DNA from 3 places in the Bradyrhizobium sp. 2TAF36 genome. Region 1 is predicted to be linked to each of the others. Evidence: riboswitches for the same ligand, from Rfam matches in the RefSeq annotation. Region 1 holds a riboswitch; each other region holds the start of a gene.

Region 1 (7,163 bases):
CGTGCGCGTGTCCGCCAGGTTCAATTCCTTCGATACCACGGCGTATTGGTAGACCCAGCCGACGCCGGTCGCGTCGGGTCCGATGGTCGGGGTGACGCCGGCGGGAAGCCTGGACGCCGCGCCGTTCAGGAATTCCATGACGCGCGACCTCGCCCAATAGATGTCGGTGCCGTCCTCGAAGATCACGTAGACGAAGGAAACGCCGAAGAACGAGAAGCCGCGTACGACCTTCGATTTCGGCACCGTGAGCATCGCCGTCGTCAGCGGATAGGTGACCTGATCCTCGATCACCTGCGGCGCCTGGCCGGGATACTCGGTGTAGACGATGACCTGCGTATCCGAGAGATCCGGGATCGCATCCAGCGGAAGGTGAACCAGGGCATAGAGGCCGGCGGCGGCCGCGAAGCCGGTCCCGAACAGCACGAGCAGCAGATTGCGCGCCGACCAGGCGATGATGCGGGCGATCATTTGTGATCTCCCGTTGCATTGCCAGGGCCGGCGTCGGTGGCCTGGGATGCCGCCTCGCCAAACCCCTTCAGCGCCGCCTTCAGGTTGCTTTCCGCATCGATCAGGAAGTTGGCGGAGGTCACCACCGCCTCGCCGTCCGCGAGACCATGGCGCACCTCGACATAGCCGCCGCCGCGACGGCCGAGCTTGACTTCCCGCGGTTCGAAACGCCCTTCCCCCTTGTCGACGAGGACGGCCTGCCGGCTGCCGGTGTCGAGCACCGCGCTGTCCTGTATCGCCAGGACGGGCGCGGCATCGGCCGTGTCGATATCGGCATCGACGTACATGTCGGGCAGCAGCACCGCGTCCGGATTGGCAAGCTCGATCCTGATGCGAACGGTTCGCGTGTCGCGGTTCACCTGCGGATAGACGACGGCGATTGTCCCGGTGAAGGTTCGGCCGGGGAAACTGCGCGCGCGCACCGCGACTGACTGCCCCACCGCGATGTTGCCGAGATCGCGCTCGGCCACGTCGACCAGCGCCCAGACCACCGAGGTGTCCGCGATCCGGAACAGGACGTCGCCGGGATTGGCCCGCATGCCTTCGATCGCGTTGCGTTCGAGCACGACCCCGTCGCGCGACGCAGACCAGCGTATGGCCACGGGCGCGGTGTGCGTCTTGTCCATCTCCGCGATGACGGACTCGGGAACGTCGAGATTGACCAGCCGCTGCCGCGAGCCGCGGCCGTACATCTCGACACCGCCGACCGTCCTGGAGGTGATCGTCGCGAGATATTCCGCCGCCGCGGACGCCACCGCCGAACTGTAGATTTCCATCAGCGGCTGGCCGGCCTTCACGCGCGTGCCGGTCGTCACGTCGGCGACCTTCTGCACGAAGCTCTCGGCGCGCATCGCGATCACCGACACGCGGCGTTCATCGAGCTGGATCGTGCCGGGCGCCTTCACCGAGACCCGGATCGGGCGCCGCGCGACGGGCTCGGACTTCACGCCCGCGCGCTGGATCTTGCCGGGCGACAGCTTCACCGTGCCGTCGTCGGTGTCGTCGCCTTCGTAAACGGCGACATAGTCCATCCCCATCGGATCCTTCTTTGGGACGGGCGACGTGTCGGGCAGCCCCATCGGATTGCGGTAGTAGAGGATTTTTCGCGGCGAAGCCGCTTGCGCCTTCGGTAGCGCCGGCGCGACGGCCGCTCCATCGTCGTCGTAGACCGGCACATAGTCCCGCCCGCGGTCGTCCTTCTTCTGACCCGCAGACCAGAGCGGCGCACCGCTTGGATCGCGGTAGTAAAGCGGCGTTCGCTCCGCGCCAGCCGCAGCCGATGATATGTCGGCCTCAGCGAGCCAGCCCGCACCGTTCGAATGCCAGTAGTAGCCGGCCAGGACCAGGCCACCGCCCAGCGCAAGAGCCGTCAGGAGACGCAGCGTTTTCATATGGTGTATCCGCGCGCCCGGGAGCGCGCGTCCGTGTGAAGGAAAAAGGGGAATGTCGGGCGCCGCCGGGCAGCGCCCGAACGCTCACTTGACCGCCGTGACGATCACCTTGCCGGTGACGGTCTCCGGTTCGCCCTGCACCTTCACGGACAGCGTCATCTGGTAGCGTCCAGCCATCGGCAGGTCCGTCTTGAAGGCGTACACACCCGGCTCCCTGGACGGCAGCGGCGCGACCGCCGATTCCATCTCGGCCATCCCGTCCGGGGCCATGTCGAGGCGGCTTTTGAAGATGACTGCGTCCGGTATCGGCTTGCCGGTCTGCTTGTTCGTCAGGCGAACGGCGAGCGTGACGTCTTCGCCCTTCTTCATCTGCGGAGTGACGGGCTCGAAGGCGTAGTCGCCCGCGCCCGCCATCGCGGCGGAAGCGGCAAGCGAAAGGGTGGCGGCGAGAGCCGCGGTGCTGATTTTGGAAAGCATTGTCCTGTCCTCATGAATTGATCTTTCGCCGTGGCGCGTGAAGCGCGCACGTCAGTCGTCGTCGCGAGCAGGCACGCCGCTCGCGTCTCGGGCTTTGCGAGATCAGATTCGAGGAGGTCGGAAAGGAGGACTGCCGCCGCGGAAGGAAACGACCTGATCCGGGGGAATAGCCATCGTGCTGGCCATGACGGCGAGACGTTCGAACGCCACGGGCCTGACATCACCGAGCGCGATGATCCCACCGACGCAGCAGAAGCCCATCCCGCACTTGTAGCCGCCGCTATGGGAGCCCGTTCCCTTCATGTCGGGACAACAATCGTCCATCGACATGTCGGCGTCGCCGCTCATGTGCATGGCCGTCTGCATGCCATCCGACGACATTGCGAGGTTCGCCGCGGACGCGCCAACCGGCAGCATCGCCAAGGATATGGCGATGGCGACTGCCAGGATGGTACGGACGAACTGCATCAATATCGACTTACCTTGTCGGGCCGGAACTCGGCCTCAGTAGCATACTCGGACACCAAAGGCAGTTATTGATCGTGGTCAAGCGTTCGTTACCCAGGCTCGTCCGGAGGCCGGGTTGGACGTTTCGACGCGGTCCTTCGGACTATCGTGCAAAACAGCAACACAAGGCCACCATCGACCGACCGGCCCGTCCAGCAGCCCGCGCGGATGTTGACGCGCTCATCCCCTGATGCCAGTTTCGTGATCGGTAGTGTCCGCAAGGACTCTTCAAGGGAATGCGGTGCGTCCACCTCAGTGGGCAATTCCGCGGCTGCCCCCGCAACTGTAGGCGGATAGCCGACGACCAAACGAACCACTGGAGCCCCGCTTGGGCCTCTGGGAAGGTGGTCGAAGGCGATGACCCGCGAGCCAGGAAACCTGCTACCAGCCATGGTCACGCGCGAACGCATTGGGCGGGGTGCCCTGATGTCGGACAAGTAGCCGGTGCATCCGCCGCCTGGGGCGAAGGTGGATGACTAAGGCAACCGCGGTGACGGTTTGTTTGCGTCGCCGCAGAGCGTTGTCGTGCAAAATCTTCATTTCCGTGCTGGCGCAAGGCCAGCGTTATCGCGTGCTTTCCTGATTACTCTGCTCTCGTCGGTGTCCTTGTCGTCCGCGGCGCTCGCGCAAAGCGCGGCGCAGGACAACCGCTCCCGGGAGGTCGGCCCGGTGATCGTGTCGCCGCCTGCGCCGCGACAGGCTCCTGCCGTCAGCCCCGGCACTCAGAAGCAGCGCGCGGCCCGGCGCGCCGCGGGACGCAATCGTGGCGCCCCTGCTGTCGCCGTTCCGGCCGCGCAAGCTCCGAGCGGGCCGGTACAGACGCCGCTCAATACGGCAGCCGTCACCGACGTCGGCTCCCGGCTCGGCATCACGGCGCGCGAGATGCCGGCGACCGTCGAGGTCATCGGTCAACAGACGATGCAGAACCTGGGCATCCGGACCACGACCGACGTCGCCAAGGCTGCAGTCGGCGTCACCGGCGGCGATGCGCCCGGCGCGCCCGCCATCTTCTCGATGCGTGGCTTTTCCGGCGACCAGATCTCCACGCTCTACAACGGAATCCCGATCGGGCCGTCGACCATGACCGGCCGTCCCATGGACGTGGCTGGTCTCCAGCAGGTCGAGATCATCAAGGGACCGGACTCGCTGGTGGCGGGCCTCGGTGCGACCGGCGGCGCCATCAACTACGTGAACAAGGCGCCGCACACCGGACCAATCGTCAACGACGCCTTCACTTCCTACGATTCCTTCAACGGCTATCGCGCCGGTTACGGATCGGGCGGCAGCACGCTGATCAACGGCCTCGACTACCGCTTCGACATCAGCCATTTCAACAACAAGGGCTTTATCGACGACACCTATTCGAAGCTCAGCAACGTCTCGGGCCAGCTGAACTATCGCGTCAACGAGAACCTGAGGATCTGGGGCGCGACCGAATACAGGCAGGACAACGACCGCTTCTACTGGGGGACGCCGCTGGTGCCGGCGAACGCGCCGGGCATCGTGCCGACGTATGGCGTCGTCTCCGGCCTCTGGAGCAACTATTACCTCGGCGGCGGCACGCCGGTCCCGGTCACCATCGACGCGCGCACGCTGACCACGAACTACAACGTGCTCGACAATCACAGCGGCGCCAACGAGCTCTGGCTGCGCAGCGGCTTTCAATGGGACATCACCAACAACATCTCGCTGAAGAGCCTGGTCTATGGCTATGACGCCCACCGGCACTGGTTCAACAACGAGATCTCGTCGTTTGACCAGACCGTAGGCAATTTCGCAGGCGCGCAGAGCATCTACCGCGAGCGCCTGGCGCTCGATCACGCGCAGCGGCTCTACGGCAACATCACCGACCTCACCGTCAATTCCAATCTCGGCGGAATGGACAATCGCTTCGTCGCCACCGTGGCGGCGAGCAGCAACCAGTTCAACGTCTCGCAGGACACGCTGTTCTTCAATGACTACGTCGACCTCCTCAATCCGGACCGCGGCCTCTACGGCCCGCGCAGCGACGAGAAGATCTACACCCATCTCGACACCGCCTCGCTGTCGTTCGAGGACCGGCTCAAGCTGACCTCGACCTTTGCGCTGATCGGCGGCATCCGTTTTGAGAATATCGAGCTGTCGCGGACCCGCTTCGACGAGAATGGCCTCCTGAAAGCCAACTATCCTTTCTCGAAGACGTTCAATCCGGTCACCGGACGCATCGGCTACACCTGGGACATCGCGCCCGGCGTGATGCTTTACAGCCAGTACGCGACGGCAGCCGACCCGACGGTGGCGAACATCTTCATCCTCAGGCCCACGACGCCGCTGCTGCTCACGACGTCGCGGACCTACGAGACCGGCGTGAAGCTGCTGTCGGCCGACAGGCGCGCGGAGGCCACGTTCTCGGCCTTCGACATCGAGCGCAAGAACGTCTACGTCCCCGAAAGCGGCATCCTCTTCAACGTCGCCGGCAAGATGGCCTCCAAGGGCGTCGAGATCGCCGCCGCGGTCAATCCGGTCGCGGGCCTGAAACTATGGGGCAACGTCGCCTTCGTGCAGTCGCGCTTCATCGACTTCACCTATGTCGACGGCAATGGCGACTTCCAGTCCTATTCGGGCAAGACGCCGCCCAACGTTCCCAACTTCATCGCCAACGCCGGCGCCTCCTATCGCTTCGACACGAAGCTGCCGGTCGAGATCGGCGGCCTCGTCCGTCACGTCGGCGACCGCTTCAACTTCCAGGACAATCTGGTCACGATGGACGCCTACACGATCTTCGACGCATACGCGTTCGTCGATATTCCAAAAGCCTATTTCCCGGGCGTCGACCAGACCCGGATCAGCTTTCGCGTGAGGAACCTGACCAACAAGCTCTACGCGGCCTGGGGCGATCCGGGTTACACCGACCAGATCATCCTGGGCGCGCCGCGCAGCTACGAGATCGCGGCTTCGTTCAAGTGGTAGTCGCGGATCACCTCGCCCGCGCCGTGGCAGGAGTTGTCACGCGACAGTAGGACGCAATCGCAAATCGATTGCGCCGTTGAAGCCGCAGGTCTCGAGAGCTATCGATCAACGAGACCTGTCTTCCATCGGGAGGAACGCATGAGCACCATCACCGGCGGTTGTCACTGCGGCGCGATCCGCTATCAGGTCGAGGGCGAAGCGATCGTGCACGCGCTGTGTCACTGCCGCGATTGCAGGCTTCACGCGGGCGCTCCCGTCGTCGGCTGGACGATGTACGCGGACGATGCCGTCAAGGTGACCAAGGGCGAGCCCAAGGTGTATCACTCCTCGGAAAATGCCCGGCGGCACTTTTGCGGCGACTGCGGAACCGGCCTGTTTTATGTCAATGCCGACATGTTGCCCGGGGTCATCGACGTCCAGAGCGCGACCTACGACGATCCCGATGCCGTACCGGCGACGATGCACATCCAGGTCGCAGAGCGCCTTCGATGGATGGAGCGCGCGCACGAACTGCCGACATTCGACCGCTATCCTCCGCCACCGTAGCGGCGCGCGCGAAGCGTTCGCCGTCTAGATGGAACCGCACAAGCACCATCTTGCAACGACCGGACGATTTCACGTACATTCATCGGCGTGGGGACGAAGCAGACTCCCCGTGAGACCTCGGTCCAAGCTCTGCGCAGCACGCCATTCGTGGAGCTTGCGCATGGATACCGAACGCCACCCTCCTCTCCGCCATACCGTTGCCATCCTCTCCCGCGGCGATGCAGCCGCGCGCCGGGACGCGACGGCGCAAAACAGCCGCTTCGTTCGCGTTTTCGAAGCACTCGCCGCGGTCGGCATCGAAGCCCGGCCGGTGATCTACGACGAGATTTTCGCCGACGCCGCGCGCGATCAACTGCTCGCCGTCGATGGCGTGCTCGTCTGGGTCGATCCGATCCATCAAGGCAAGACGCGCGAGGCCCTCGACCCGCTGCTTCGCGACGTTGCGGCGCAAGGGCCGTGGGTAAGCGCCCATCCCGACGTGATCCTGAAGATGGGCGTCAAGGACGTGCTCTACCGAACGCGTCACCTCGGCTGGGGAGCCGACACGCACCGCTATGACACCGCCGCAAGCTTCCGCGCCGAATTTCCTTCGCGCCTTCAGGCGAATGGTCCGCGCGTGCTCAAGCAAAATCGCGGCAATGGTGGCCAGGGGGTGTGGAAGGTGGAGGCCCTGCCCAACGTGGACGCCATGGTTCGCGTGCTGCATGCCCAACGCGGCAGTCTACCCGAGGACATTCCGCTCGATGCCTTGCTCGCCCGCTGCGAACCGTATTTCGGATGGGGCGG
Region 2 (8,021 bases), on a different contig from region 1:
ACCGGACGGTGCGGGCTGCGAAGCATGTCGCCTATTTTCGCAAGAAGGGCCGGCCCGGCCAGGCGCGCCGCATCGTCGAAGGCATGTTGGCCTCCGACGTCACCGAATACGCAATGGAATATCCTGTTACGACGGAGCTCGCCTTCGATAGCCCGGAATATGTGCAGCTGCTGGCCGGCTTCTACGACGAATGGGCGGAACGGCTGGCGCGGCTTTCGCGTGCGGTGGACGTCGTCGTGCTCTGCGAGGGCGATCCTTACTTTTACGGCTCCTTCATGCATCTGCACACGCGCCTGCAAGGCCGTGTCGAGATCGAGGTGATCGCCGGCATTCCCGGCATGGTCGGCTGCTGGAACGGCGTCGGACAGCCGATCGCGCTTGGCGACGACGTGACGACGGTGCTGATGGGGACGCTCGCCGAAGACGAACTCGAGCGGCGCATGCGCGATTCCGATGCGCTGGTCATCATGAAGACCGGCCGCAATCTCGCAAAGGTGCGTCGCGCGCTGGCGTCCGCCGGCCGGCTGGACGATGCCTGGCTGGTCGAGCGCGGCACCATGCCGGGCGAGCGCGTGGTGCGGCTCGCCGATATCGATGCCGCCGACTGTCCCTATTTTGCGATTGTGCTCGTGCACGGCAAGGGCCGGCATCTGGACGCCGCCGAATGACGGGCACGCTGATCATCGCGGGCCTCGGGCCGGGCAGCGATGCGCTGGTGACGCCCGAGGTCTCCGCCGCCCTTGCCGCCGCAACCGACATTCTGGGCTATGCGCCCTATGTTGCGCGCGTGCCGCCGCGGGCAGGGCTCACCTTGCACCCCTCCGACAATCGCGAAGAGCTGCAGCGCGCGAGCGAGGCCCTGCGGCTTGCGGCCGAAGGCGGGCAGGTCGTCGTCGTCTCCTCCGGCGATCCCGGTGTCTTCGCGATGGCGTCGGCCGTGTTCGAGGCGCTCGAACAGGCGCCGCAATGGCGCGAGCTTCCCATTCGCGTTTTGCCCGGTATCACAGCGATGCTGGCGGCGGCCGCGCGCGCCGGCGCGCCGCTCGGCCATGATTTCTGCGCGATCAATCTCTCCGACAATCTCAAGCCGTGGGCGGTGATCGAGAAGCGCCTGCGGCTGGCCGCGGAAGCCGATTTTGCCATTGCGATGTACAATCCGCGCTCGGCAAGCCGGCCGGAGGGTTTTGGCCGCGCGCTTGCGGTGTTGAAGGACACCGGCTGCGGCGAGCGCCTCGTGATCTTCGCGCGCGCGATCAGCGCCGCTGATGAAAGGATCGAGACCGTCACGCTGAACGAAGCGACGCCTGAGATGGCCGACATGCGCACGCTTGTGATCGTCGGCAACTCGCAGACGCGCCGCGTCGGCCGCTGGGTCTATGCCCCGAGGCAGGCGCGATGACCGAGCCACTGCATGATCTCGGCCACGCTCTCAACCCGCAACCGTTCGGGCAGTTTTGGCCGCGCGATCATGATCACGGGCAGGCCGAGCATGCGGGCCGCGTCGATCTTGGCGCGTGCGCCGTCGCCGCCGGAATTGCGGGCGACAATCCATGCGATGCCGCGCGTGCGCATCATTTCGAGCTCGCCGTCGAACGTGAATGGCCCGCGCGACACGATCACGTCCGCAGCGAAGGGCAGCGGTGCTTCGGGCGGATCGACGAACCGCAGCGTGTAGGTGTGCTGTGGCTTGCTCGCGAAGGGCGCGATGTGCTGCCGGCCGATGGCGAGGAACATTTTTGCCGGCGTCTCGGGCAGCGCAGCGAGCGCGGCGGTGACGTCGGCGACTTCGATCCAGGTGTCGCCGGGCGCCTTCGTCCAAGGCGCGCGCTCGAGCGCGATCAGCGGCGTTCCCGTTTGCGCGCACGCCTGGACCGCGTGGCGGCTCATCTCGGCAGCGAAGGGATGCGTGGCGTCGATCGCATGCGTGATGCGCTCACGGCGAATATAGTCGGCAAGCCCGCTCACGCCGCCGAAGCCGCCGATGCGGGTCGGCAGCGGCTGATCGGCGGGCGCGCGGGTTCGGCCGCCATAGGAATACACGGCGTCGATGCGCGCGCGTGCGACTTCCGCGGCGAGCAAGCTCGCATCGGCGGTTCCGCCCAGAATGAGGGCGCGCGTCATGGCTGATCCCTGGCTGACCATCATCGGTATCGGCGAAGATGGCCTTGCCGGGCTGTCCGAGGCAAGCCGAAAGGCGCTTGCCAAGGCAGAAACTGTTTTTGGTGGCGAGCGTCATCTCGCGTTTGCTGACGTGGAGGGGCGCGGTCGTCCGTGGCCGGTGCCGTTCGACGCAGACATCGTGCTGAGCTGCCGCGGCCGGCCGACGGTGGTACTCGCCTCCGGCGATCCGTTCTGGCACGGCGCGGGTGCAAGTGTCGCCGAGAAGCTCGATGCCAACGAGTGGATCGCGCATTCGGCGCCATCGACCTTCTCGCTCGCCGCCGCGCGGCTCGGCTGGCGCCTCGAAGCCATCGCCTGTCTCGGGCTTCATGCCGCGCCGTTCGAGCGTCTCGTACCGCATCTCGTGCAAGGTGCGCGCATCATTTGCCTCGTGCGTGACGGCAAGGCCGCCGGTGATCTCGCGAAATGGCTGAGCGAGCGCGGTTGTGGCGCCTCGGCGTTCTGGACTCTCGCCGCGCTCGGCGGGCCGCGCGAAAGCATCGCTGAGCATCGCGCCGACAGCTTTGCGGGCGATCTCGCCGAAAACCTGGTCGCAGTGGCCGTCGAGGCGAGGGGCGGGCAAGGCATTCCCCGCAGCTCCGGCCTGACCGACGATCTCTTCATGCATGATGGCCAGATCACCAAGCGGCCGGTGCGTGCGCTGGCGCTCTCGGCGCTGGCGCCGCGACCCGGCGAGCGGCTGTGGGATATCGGCGCGGGTTCTGGCTCGATCTCTGTGGAATGGGCGCTGTGCGGCGGGACGGCGACCGCCATCGAGGCGCGCGAGGATCGTGCCGCGAATATCCGCAGCAATGCAACAGCGTTCGGATTGGCGCATCGGATCACTGTCATCACGGGGAGCGCGCCGAAAGCTTTTGCTGCGTTGGAAGCGCCGGATGCCGTCTTCATCGGTGGCGGTCTCGATATCGCGATGTTCGATGCCATCTGGCCGCGGCTTGCGCCGGGTGCGCGGCTCGTCGCGCATGCGGTGACGCTGGAGACGGAGGCGCTGCTCGGCGAACTGCACCAGCGCCACGGCGGCGAATTGATGCGGGTCGAGATTGCCCATGCCGCGCCGCTCGGCCGCTACCGGTCCTGGGAAGCGTCGCGGCCCGTGGTGCAATGGAGTGCGGTTCGATGAAAGTCGCCGGACTCGGATTCAAAAAGGATGTCACGCTGGCTTCGCTGCGCGAGGCGCTGCTGGCGGCGGGTGGTCCCGAGGGCCTTGCGGCGGTCGCGACTGTCAGCGACAAGGCCGACGCGGAGCCGCTCAAACAGCTCGCGCGTGAATGCGGCGTGCCGATCAAGCCGGTTCCGGCGGACATGCTGGCCGGCATCGAGACGCCGACGCAATCGGAGCTCGTCGCGGAGAAGTTCGGCACGGGCTCGGTCGCCGAAGCCGCGGCGCTCGTTGCCGCTGGTCCTCGCGCGCGATTGATTGCGACGCGGGCGGTCTCGCGGGATCGCACCGCGACCGCCGCGATCGCGGAAGGAGACGGCGCATGACGGTGCACTTCATCGGTGCAGGGCCGGGCGCTCCGGATTTGCTGACGTTGCGCGGACGCGACCTGATCGCGGCCTGTCCGGTCTGCCTCTATGCGGGCTCGCTGGTGCCCGAGGGCGTGCTGGCGCATTGCCCGCCCGGTGCACGGATCGTCAACACCGCGCCGCTGTCGCTTGACGAGATCATCGCGGAGATCGCCGCCGCGCATGCCGCCGGCAAGGATGTTGCCCGCCTGCATTCCGGCGATCTCTCGATCTGGTCGGCGATGGGCGAGCAGCTTCGTCGCCTGCGCGCGCTCGGTATTCCCTACACGGTCACGCCAGGTGTTCCGTCGTTTTCGGCTGCAGCAGCTGCACTAGAGATTGAGCTGACGCTGCCCGGTCTTGCCCAGTCAGTCGTGCTGACGCGCACGCCGGGCCGCGCCAGCGCGATGCCTGAGGGCGAAAAGCTCGCGGCGTTCGCCGCCACCGGTGCGGTGCTCGCGATCCATCTGTCGATCCATCTGCTCGACAAGGTCGTCGCCGAGCTCACGCCGCATTACGGCGCGGATTGCCCCGTCGCGATCGTCTGGCGCGCGAGCTGGCCGGACCAGCGCATCGTTCGCGCCACGCTGGCGACGCTCGATGCCGCCGTCGGCACCGAGATGGAGCGCACCGCGCTGATCCTGGTTGGCAAGACGCTTGGAGCGGCGGATTTTGACGAGAGCCGCCTCTATGCCGCCGATTACGATCGGCGCTATCGGCCGGTCGGCGCCGATCCGCGCTTTCCGGAGGCATCGTGATGCCGGCAGGGCTTGTCATCTCGGCGCCGGCCTCCGGCGTCGGCAAAACCACGCTGACGCTGGCGCTGGCGCGCGCCTGGCGCAATCGCGGATTGAACGTGCAGTGCTTCAAGAGCGGGCCCGACTATATCGATCCCGCCTTCCATGCCGCTGCGACGGGGCGCGCTTCCGTCAACGTCGATAGCTGGGCGATGGATCGCGGGACGATTGCTCATCTCGTGGGTCGCGGCACTGATGCCGATGTCGTGCTCGCGGAGGGTTCGATGGGCCTGTTCGACGGCGTCGCCGCGCGCGGCGTCTCCGGCACCGGCGCCACCGCCGACATTGCGGAGATGCTGGGCTGGCCGGTGCTGCTGGTGATCGATCCTTCCGGACAGGCGCAGACGGCGGCGGCGATCGCCGCAGGCCTTCGCGACTATCGTGCCGGCGTGCGCCTTGCCGGCGTGGTGCTCAATCGCGTCGCCAGCCCGCGACATGAAGATCTCGTGCGGCGTGCACTGAACGACGCCGGCATCGCCGTGTTCGGCGCGCTGCCGCGTCATGCAGAAATCAGCCTGCCGAAACGGCATCTCGGCCTGGTGCAGGCCGAAGAGCAGGCCGAGATCGGCAAGCTGATCGACGAAGCCGCGCGCTTCGTCGCCGAGCATGTCGATCTCGATGCGGTGCTGCGGGCGGCAGCAAGCTGTTCGCCGCAACCGGCGGCAAACGGCATGAACGTGACGCCGCCCGGGCAGCGCATTGCGTTGGCCCGCGATGCCGCGTTCTCCTTCATCTATCCGCACATGCTGGAGGCCTGGCGCGCGGCCGGCGCCGAGATCTCGACATTCTCGCCGCTTGCCGATGAAGCGCCTGACGCGAGCGCCGATGTCTGCTGGCTGCCCGGCGGCTATCCCGAACTGCATGCCGGCACGATCGCGGCCAATGCGCGCTTTCGCAGCGGCTTGCGCGCCTTCGCTGACACACGGCCGGTGCACGGCGAATGCGGAGGCTATATGGTGCTGGGAACCGCTCTGACCGACGCCGACGGCGTCCGTCATGAGATGACGGGCCTGCTCGGACTGGAGACGAGCTTTGCCAAGCGCCGCATGCATCTCGGCTATCGTCTCGCTGCGCTCGCCGCGCCGATGCCGGGCCATCAGGTCGGCGCGCGCCTGCGCGGTCACGAGTTCCACTATTCGACGATTGTCGCGCAGCCGGATACGCCGCTGGCGGTCGTGCACGATGCAACAGGCGCGATCATCGCCGAGACCGGCTCGCGGCGGGGACAAGCCACCGGCACGTTCTTCCATCTGATCGCGGAGGATCGGTGAGCGGTTTTGTCACTTTCATCTCGGCCGGCCCCGGCGACCCCGAGCTCCTCACGCTCAAAGGCGCCGCGCGGCTGCGCGATGCCGACGTCGTGCTCTATGACGACCTCGCCTCGGGCGCGATCCTCGATCTGGCCCGGCCCGGCGCCAATCTCGTCGCGGTCGGGAAGCGGGCAGGGCGGCCCTCGACCAAGCAGCACCACGTCAACCGCCTGCTGATCGATTACGCCGCGGCCGGCGTCCGTGTGGTGCGGCTGAAATCGGGCGATGCCGGTATCTTTGGCCGGCTCGAGGAGGAGCTGGAGGCTCTGCGCGAAGCCGGCATCGGCTACGAGATCATTCCCGGAATCACCTCGGCCTGTGTCGCCGCCGCGCAAGCCGGCATTCCCCTGACCCGGCGCCACACCTCGCGCCGGGTGCAGTTCGTGACCGGGGCCGATGTCACCGGCGAGCTGCCGCAGAATTTGAACTGGGCGGCGCTGGCGGATCCCGAAGCGACCACCGTCGTCTATATGGGCCGGCGCACCTTTCCGGCGCTTGTCGCAAAATTGATCGAGCACGGCCTCGCCCCTGATACCCCGGCGCTGTTCGCCGAATCCCTCGGTCGTCCCGACGAGCGGCTGGTCCGCACCACCATTGCCGAGCTGGCGGAACAGCTTGCGCGGGGCGGCGCGGCCTCGACGGCGGCGGTGATCCTGTTTGGCGCGCTGGCGGGCGATTATCCGTCAGGACCGTCCCGGCCGCCCTTCGCCCCTTGACGCCCGGCTGGCGAAAGGGGCACACAGGAGACGCATGGTGCTCGAGGCGGCGCAAACCGCCGGAGCATAATCGGGAATGGGGGTGGGCGGACAGTTGCGCCGCCCAAAACCCCAGCCGCCCCCGCGACTGTAAGCGGTGAGGGACTCCGATCAGCCACTGGGCCGCAAGGCCCGGGAAGGCCGGAGAACCCCAGTGAACCGCGAGCCAGGAGACCGGCCGTGCATGTCTTGTGGCCAAGGCCGTCGGGTGTGACGGCAGGAAGGAACTGAACCATGCATATCGAACCCGGAGTCGTATCGGGCGCCAAGCTCGTGTTGAGTTACGCAACCGGCATCGCAGTCGGCGGCGTTGCGCTGAAGCTCGCGGTCGAGACCGTGCGCGAGCAGGGCATCACGTCGTTCGCGGCGCGGACGCTCGCCACCACGGGCCTCGTTTTCGTCTTCTTCGAGATCCTGCCGCACTTCCCGGTGGGCGTCTCCGAGGTGCACTTCATCCTCGGCTCGACCCTGTTCCTGCTGTTTGGGGCAGCGCCCGCGGCCTTCGGCCTTGCGTTCGGACTGTTGTTCCAGGGCATCTTCTTCGAGCCGCCCGATCTGCCGCAATTCGGCATGAACGTCACCACGCTGCTGGTGCCGCTGTTCGGGATCCAGGCGATCGCCGCGCGGATCATTGCCCGCAACACCGCCTATGTCGATCTCAGGTATCGCCAGGCGCTGGCGCTGTCGACCACGTATCAGGCCGGCGTCATCGCCTGGGTTGCGTTCTGGGCGCTCTATGGCTCGGGCTTCGGTGCGACCAACCTCGTCAACATCGCGACCTTCGCGGCCTCCTACGCGCTCGTCATCGTGATCGAGCCGCTGGCCGACCTCGGTGTGCTGGCGCTGGCGAAGTCGCTGCGCGGCGTCACCGCGCCCGGCCTCGTTACCCCGCGTTTGCATAACGCGGCTTGAGAGACAAGCGAACGGGCGGCCGTGATGGCCGCCCTTCGCACTCACGATGCTGACACTCTCCCTGATAGGCATCGGTTGCGGCGATCCCGAGCAGCTCACGCGCGCCGCCGTTCAAGCCATCAACGCGGCCGATCTCATCCTGATCCCGCGCAAGGGGACGGCGAAGTCCGATCTCGCAGATCTCAGGCGGACGATCTGCGCGGATGTACTCACCAATCCAACGACGCGCATTGCCGAGTTCGATCTTCCTGTGCGCGATGCCGGTGAAGCGGACTATCACAAGGGCGTGGACGACTGGCACGATGCCGTGGCCGCGGCGTGGTCGCGGACGATCGCCAGCCATCTCGAAGGTAAAGGCAAGGTCGCGCTGCTGATCTGGGGCGATCCCTCGCTGTACGATTCCTCGCTGCGCATTGCGCGGCGGCTCGATCCCTTGCCTGATATCGAGGTCGTGCCGGGCATCACCTCGATCCAGGCGCTGTGCGCGGCGCATGCGCTGCCGCTCAACGACATCGGCGAGCCCTTCCTGGTCACGACGGGGCGCCGCTTGCGCGAAGGCG
Region 3 (5,644 bases), on a different contig from region 1:
CCTTCACAACGGCATGGCGACCTTCGCGCAGGCCAATGTGCCGGATCGCCCGGCCTGACCCGGCTCAAGCCGCGCGCTGATTGACCGCGACGACGCGCCAGCCGGTGGCGAGCCGGTCGATCCGGGTCAGTGACAACGGATCGATCACGAAGCGCAGGGCCGCTTGTGGTGTCAGATCCAGCGCAATGCAGAGCGCGGCGCGGATGGTGCCGGAGTGAACGACGAGCGTTGCCGAGCCGGCGCCGATTTGCGAGAGACCCAGCCGGACGCGCACGACCTGATCCTCAAAACTTTCGCCGCCCGGCGGCCGCCCGTGCGCCGGATCGCTCCAGAACTGCGCATAGGTCTCGCCGCCGGTCGCCGCGAGCTCGTCATGCCGCCGGCCGGTCCAGTCGCCAAAATCCTGCTCACTTAATTCGGGCACCAACGCGGGTTCGAGTCCCAGCGCGCGCGCCGTCTCAACCGTACGTCGCGCCGGGCTCGCCAAGCTCGCAGCATCTGGCGGAAGCCTCTGCCGCAACGCCTCCAGTTGCACGCGATCGCCGAGATCGGCGGGCGCGTCGGCCGCATGGATCGTCCCTTTGACGCCGTCGACGGGCGCATGCCGTATCAGCCAGAGGAAGGTCTCGCCTTCCATACCTATCTCCAAGGAAGTTGGTCGCGGTGGTAATAACGTCGCACCGGCACATTGACTCTGTCTTGTCGGTAATCCTAGATGGCTTTGACGGTTTCCCCGAGTGGGGATGAAAAGGGAATGCGGTGCGGGGATTTTGTCCCCAATGCCGCGGCTGCCCCCGCAACTGTAAGCGGCGAATCTTGCGTCACGAGCCACTGGGTATCTCGGTCCCGGGAAGGCGATGCAAGGTACTGACCCGCGAGCCAGGAGACCTGCCGTCAGCCGTGGTCACACGCGAAGATGTCGGTCGGGGAGTACAGACATTCGGCTTCATCGGAAGGCTCAAAGGCCGGAGGTGGGACCTGGTTCGCTGTGACGTGCCACTGACGTCATACCGAGGTCCCGAACTGTGTCTTCCATTCGTCTTGTACGACCGCGTTGCTTCCTGCTCGCTTCCGCCGCGCTTACTTCATTTGCAGTCGCCGATCTGCCCGCAGCGCTGGCGCAGCAGGCCCGCGAGCCGCTGCCGCCGGTCGAGGTGTCGCCCGCCCAATCCCGCAAACCGGCAAAGCCGGCGGCCCGGGACGCGCAGAGCCCACGCCGCGCAGCATCGCGCAGGCCAGCGGCCGCATCGGCCGCGGCCAAGCCCGTCGTGCCGACCGCGGCGGCGCAGACGCCGCTCAACACCAATGTGGTTGCCGAGAGCGCCTCGCGCCTCGGCCTGACCGTGCAGGAGACACCCGCGACCGTCGAGGTCATCTCGGCCGAGACCATGCGGGAGCAGGGCTATCGCACCGTGTCGGAGGTTGCGCAGGGCGCGGTCGGTGTCACCTCCGGCGACAATCCGGCCGAGCCCGCGGCTTTCTCCATGCGTGGCTTCACCAACAGCCAGATCAACATGCTCTACAACGGCATCAAGATCGGTCCGCAGAACATGACCTCGCGGATCACGGATACGGCCAATCTCGCAGCCGTGGAATTTTTGAAAGGTCCGGCCTCGCTAATGTCGGGCGAAGGTGCCGCCGGTGGCGCAATCAACTTGATCACGAAGCAGCCACACACCGGGCCGATCCGGAATGACGCTGACTTCTCCTGGGATTCGCTCAACTCGTTCGGCGTCCATTACGGCTCGGGCGGCAGCACCAATTTGCAGGGGCTCGACTACCGCTTCGACATCAGCCGCGCCTCGCTCAATGGCTTTGCCGACGACACCAATACCAAGACGCTGGATGTGTCTGGCCAGCTCAATTACCGCATCTCCGACAGCCTCAAGATCTGGGGCGCGATCGAGTACCGGGAAGATCGCTCGAAGGCCTATTGGGGCGCACCGCTGGTACCGGTCGCCTTCAGCAGTTCGCATGCGACGAGCGGGATTGTTTCGGGCAATTACGTCTCGAACTTCAACAAAACGAATCTCGGTGCGATCACGATCGACGATCGTACCTTCAACACCAATTACAACGTTCTCGACAACCGCAACGTGGCACAAGAGGTGTGGCTGCGCGGCGGCTTCGAACTGAAGCTGGCGCCTGACCTGACGCTGAAGAGCCAAGCCTATGCCTATGGCGCGGAGCGTACCTGGTTCAACAACGAGATCGAGGCTTTCAATGCCAGTACGGGCCTGCCCAACTCGAACATGGTCGATCGCGAGCGCTTCTATGTTGCACATAGCCAACGCCTTGTCGGCAACATTACCGACCTGATTTGGGACGCTAATATCGCAGGCTTCGACAACCGCCTGGTCACGACACTTTCGTCCAGCTATCTCGATTTCGTCAGGCCAGGCGCGGCCAACTTCCCGGACGATTACGTCTCGCTCGTCAATCCCGACCGTGGCCTTTACGGCCTGCTCACGACGCAGCAGCAGACCGCGCGCATCGACAACGAGGCGCTGTCGTTCGAGGACCGGGTGAAGCTCACGCGAACCTTCGCGCTGGTCGGCGGCCTCCGCGTCGAGCATATCGGGCTTGACCGCAACTCGACCGACGCCGCCGGGCTGGAAAAGGCGAACTTCCCGTTCTCGAAGTCCTGGGTCCCGACGACGGGTCGCATTGGCTATACCTGGGACGCCGTTCCCGGCCTGACCTTCTTCAGTCAGTACGCGACCGGTGCTGACGTCTCAGCCAACAACATCTTCCTGCTTGGGCCAGCCCAGCCGCTCGACCTGACGACCTCGCGCACCTATGAGACGGGCGTCAAGCATCTGTTGTGGAACAACAGGGCGGAATGGTCGTTCTCGGCCTACGATATCGAGCGCAAGAACGTCTATGCGGCGGCTGGCGGCATGCAGCTCAACATCGCGGGACGGCAGGAGTCGAAGGGCGTCGAGCTCGCCGCGGCCGTACGCCCGATCGATCCCCTGCGGCTCTGGGGCAACATCGCCTATGTCGATGCACGCTATGCCGACTACAATTTTGCCGGTGGTTCGTTCTCCGGCAACACGCCGCCGAACGTGCCGCGTGTCGTGGCCAATGCCGGTGCGTCGTACCGGTTCTTCACGCCCTGGCCGGTGGAGCTCGGCATCACGGGCCGCTATGTCGGCGACCGCTACAACACCGATGCCAACGTCGTGACGATGAAGGCCTACACCGTCGCCGACGTCTACGCCTTCGTCGACATCCCGAAGACGGTGTTCAACGCGGTCGACCAGGCCCGTCTGGGCTTCCGCGTGCGCAACATCACCAACAAGCGCTACGCGATCTGGGGCGATCCGTTCTATCCCGACCAGATCCTGCTCGGTGCGCCCAGGACCTATGAGCTCTCGGCCGCGTTCAAATGGTAGGGCGCTGACCACATGATGAACGCGATCGTGCTGCTGCATCGCTGGCTCGGGATCGCGTTCTGCCTGCTGTTCGCGATGTGGTTCGCGAGCGGAATCGTGATGCACTTCGTCCCGTTTCCGTCATTGGCGGAAGCGGAACGTTTTGCCGGGCTCGCGCCGGTGGCTGGCGGAGCGGTGAGGATTGCGGTCGCGGAGGCCGTCGCCGCGAGCGGGATCGCGGACGCCACGCGCGTTCGCCTGGTCCAGCGGAGCGACGGGCCGGTCTATGTCGTGTCGAACCCGTCGCGTGTGCGTGCGGTCCATGCCTCCGACGGACGGGATGCATCGGTGACGTCCGCCGACGTCGCGGTCGGTATCGCGCGGGATCATGCCCGGCAACGCGGGCTCGATGCCGCGCGGGCGTCGATGATTTCGGGCGCGGATTATGATCAATGGAGCGTACCCAACGGCTTTGATCGACACCGGCCTCTGTTGCGCGTCGCTCTTGGCGATGCGGCCGGAACCGAGGTCTATGTCTCCTCGCGCACCGGCGAAGTCGTGCTGGATACGACCCGCAGCGAACGCGGCTGGAATTGGGCCGGCAGCGTCCTGCACTGGATCTATCCGACGGTCCTGAGGAGCAACTGGTCCCTTTGGGATCGGGTGGTCTCGACATTGTCGCTGGTGGCTTTTATCGCCGCGACGCTCGGCGCGGTGCTTGGAACTATCAGGATCAGGATTCGAGGGCGCGGGGTTTCGTCGCCTTATCGCGGCTGGCACGCCCTGCATCACATCATTGGTCTCGTCGCGACCGTTTTCGTGCTGACCTGGAGTTTCAGTGGCTGGCTCTCGATGGATCACGGCCGGCTGTTCTCGCGCGGGGAACTGACCCCGACCGAAGCGGGCGTGGTGTATGCCGCGCCTGACTGGACGACGGCCCCACCGGTCGGTCAGCCGTCGGCTCGCGAAGTCGAATGGTTCGCCGTCAACGGTGTTGTCTACCGGCGCGACCGTACCGGCCTCGCCAGTCAGGCCTTGACCAAAACGGGGGAGGCGATCCGCAGCCGCCAGGTGGCATTCCTCGGCGAGAGGGATGTCCATGACCTGACGACGCGCCTTGCGCCGGGCTGTGGCGCCCCGTCCGTTCTAGCCGACAATGACGATTATCCCGCGCACTCCGTTGTCCCCGGAGCGCCCGTCTATCGCTCCCGATGCGGCGACCTCTGGTTCGACATCGACGGTGCCGACGGCCGCGTGCTGCAAAGACTGGATGCCTCGCGGCGCGCCTATCGCTGGTTCTATAGCGCGCTTCACACGCTCGATTTTCCCGTTCTCATGGCGCATCCGCGTCTGCGCGATATCCTGGTCGTCGGGCTCTGCTTGCTGGGGCTGGCATTTTCCGTCACCGGCATCGTCATCGGCTGGCGGCGCTTGCGGTCGACCTTCGCGGCTTGAGCTGCGTATCGAACAAATCATATGCGCCATGCAAATTGCGGGTTGCGCGGGCGATGGCAGGCGCGGATGATCCTCCGAGGGGGCGCAGCGGTGCGCTCTCTCAATGGGGCGATCGTGATCGATGTCAATTCAGCGCAAGCGCCTCGGCATGATTACCCCGTCGTCCAACTCGGTGCTGGAGCCCGTCACCAATTCCATGCTGCATGGCGTGGCCGGAGTCACCGTTCATTTCTCGCGCTTCCGCGTCACCGAGATCGCGCTCGATGCCGCGGCGCTGAACCAGTTCGATGCCTCGGTGATGCTGCCGGCGGCGGATCTGCTGGCGGACGCCAAGGTCGATGCCATTGCCTGGAACGGCACGTCGGCAAGCTGGCTCGGTACCGGCCGCGACCGGAGCCTGTGCGAAGCGATCGCGGCGCGGACCGATATCCCGGCGACGACCTCCACGCTCGCCTGCATCGACGCCGTCCGGGCGCTCGGCGCCGGACGCGTCGGCCTGGTCTCACCCTATACGGACGACGTGCAACGGCGTATCGGCGATGTCTGGGCCGAGGAGGGGATCGCCCCTCACGCCGAGCGGCATCTCGGCCTGCGCGATAACTTTTCCTTCGGTGAGGTCACGCCCGCGACGATCGCCGACATGATCCGCGCGGTCGCGGCGGACGGCGCCGATGCCGTCGTCATTCTCTGCACCAATCTCGACGGCGCCGCGCTGGCTGCAGCACTCGAACGGGAGTTGGGCATCGCCGTGCTGGACTCGGTCGCGGTCACGCTGTGGCGGACGCTCGAACTCGCCGGTGGCGACATCGCGG

Evidence for each region. Region 1 has a riboswitch for cobalamin ahead of AB4Z51_RS16595 (TonB-dependent receptor). Riboswitches for the same ligand answer to the same signal wherever they lie in the genome.
Region 2: it holds a riboswitch for cobalamin, as region 1 does, so the genes downstream of both, AB4Z51_RS30160 (energy-coupling factor ABC transporter permease) here and AB4Z51_RS16595 (TonB-dependent receptor) in region 1, are expected to answer to the same signal.
Region 3: it holds a riboswitch for cobalamin, as region 1 does, so the genes downstream of both, AB4Z51_RS30180 (TonB-dependent receptor) here and AB4Z51_RS16595 (TonB-dependent receptor) in region 1, are expected to answer to the same signal.

What each region holds. Positions count from the first base shown of each region.
Region 1 covers NZ_JBFRFR010000026.1:44,100-51,262, forward strand. The annotation lists gene AB4Z51_RS16575 (efflux RND transporter permease subunit) at 1-468, opposite strand, end outside; gene AB4Z51_RS16580 (efflux RND transporter periplasmic adaptor subunit) at 465-1,898, opposite strand; gene AB4Z51_RS16585 (FixH family protein) at 1,983-2,375, opposite strand; gene AB4Z51_RS16590 (hypothetical protein) at 2,478-2,843, opposite strand; cobalamin riboswitch at 3,075-3,282, shown strand; gene AB4Z51_RS16595 (TonB-dependent receptor) at 3,483-5,831, shown strand; gene AB4Z51_RS16600 (GFA family protein) at 5,970-6,377, shown strand; gene AB4Z51_RS16605 (Cj0069 family protein) at 6,538-7,163, shown strand, end outside.
Region 2 covers NZ_JBFRFR010000059.1:44,610-52,630, forward strand. The annotation lists gene AB4Z51_RS30120 (precorrin-2 C(20)-methyltransferase) at 1-668, shown strand, start outside; gene cobJ (precorrin-3B C(17)-methyltransferase) at 665-1,399, shown strand; gene AB4Z51_RS30130 (cobalt-precorrin-6A reductase) at 1,375-2,121, opposite strand; gene cbiT (precorrin-6Y C5,15-methyltransferase (decarboxylating) subunit CbiT) at 2,120-3,301, shown strand; gene AB4Z51_RS30140 (cobalamin biosynthesis protein) at 3,298-3,666, shown strand; gene cobM (precorrin-4 C(11)-methyltransferase) at 3,663-4,445, shown strand; gene AB4Z51_RS30150 (cobyrinate a,c-diamide synthase) at 4,445-5,755, shown strand; gene cobA (uroporphyrinogen-III C-methyltransferase) at 5,752-6,510, shown strand; cobalamin riboswitch at 6,529-6,746, shown strand; gene AB4Z51_RS30160 (energy-coupling factor ABC transporter permease) at 6,784-7,461, shown strand; gene cobF (precorrin-6A synthase (deacetylating)) at 7,508-8,021, shown strand, end outside.
Region 3 covers NZ_JBFRFR010000059.1:53,872-59,515, forward strand. The annotation lists gene cobT (nicotinate-nucleotide--dimethylbenzimidazole phosphoribosyltransferase) at 1-58, shown strand, start outside; gene AB4Z51_RS30175 (histidine phosphatase family protein) at 65-637, opposite strand; cobalamin riboswitch at 709-910, shown strand; gene AB4Z51_RS30180 (TonB-dependent receptor) at 1,026-3,398, shown strand; gene AB4Z51_RS30185 (PepSY domain-containing protein) at 3,411-4,832, shown strand; partial or broken gene AB4Z51_RS30190 (maleate cis-trans isomerase family protein) at 4,954-5,644, shown strand, end outside.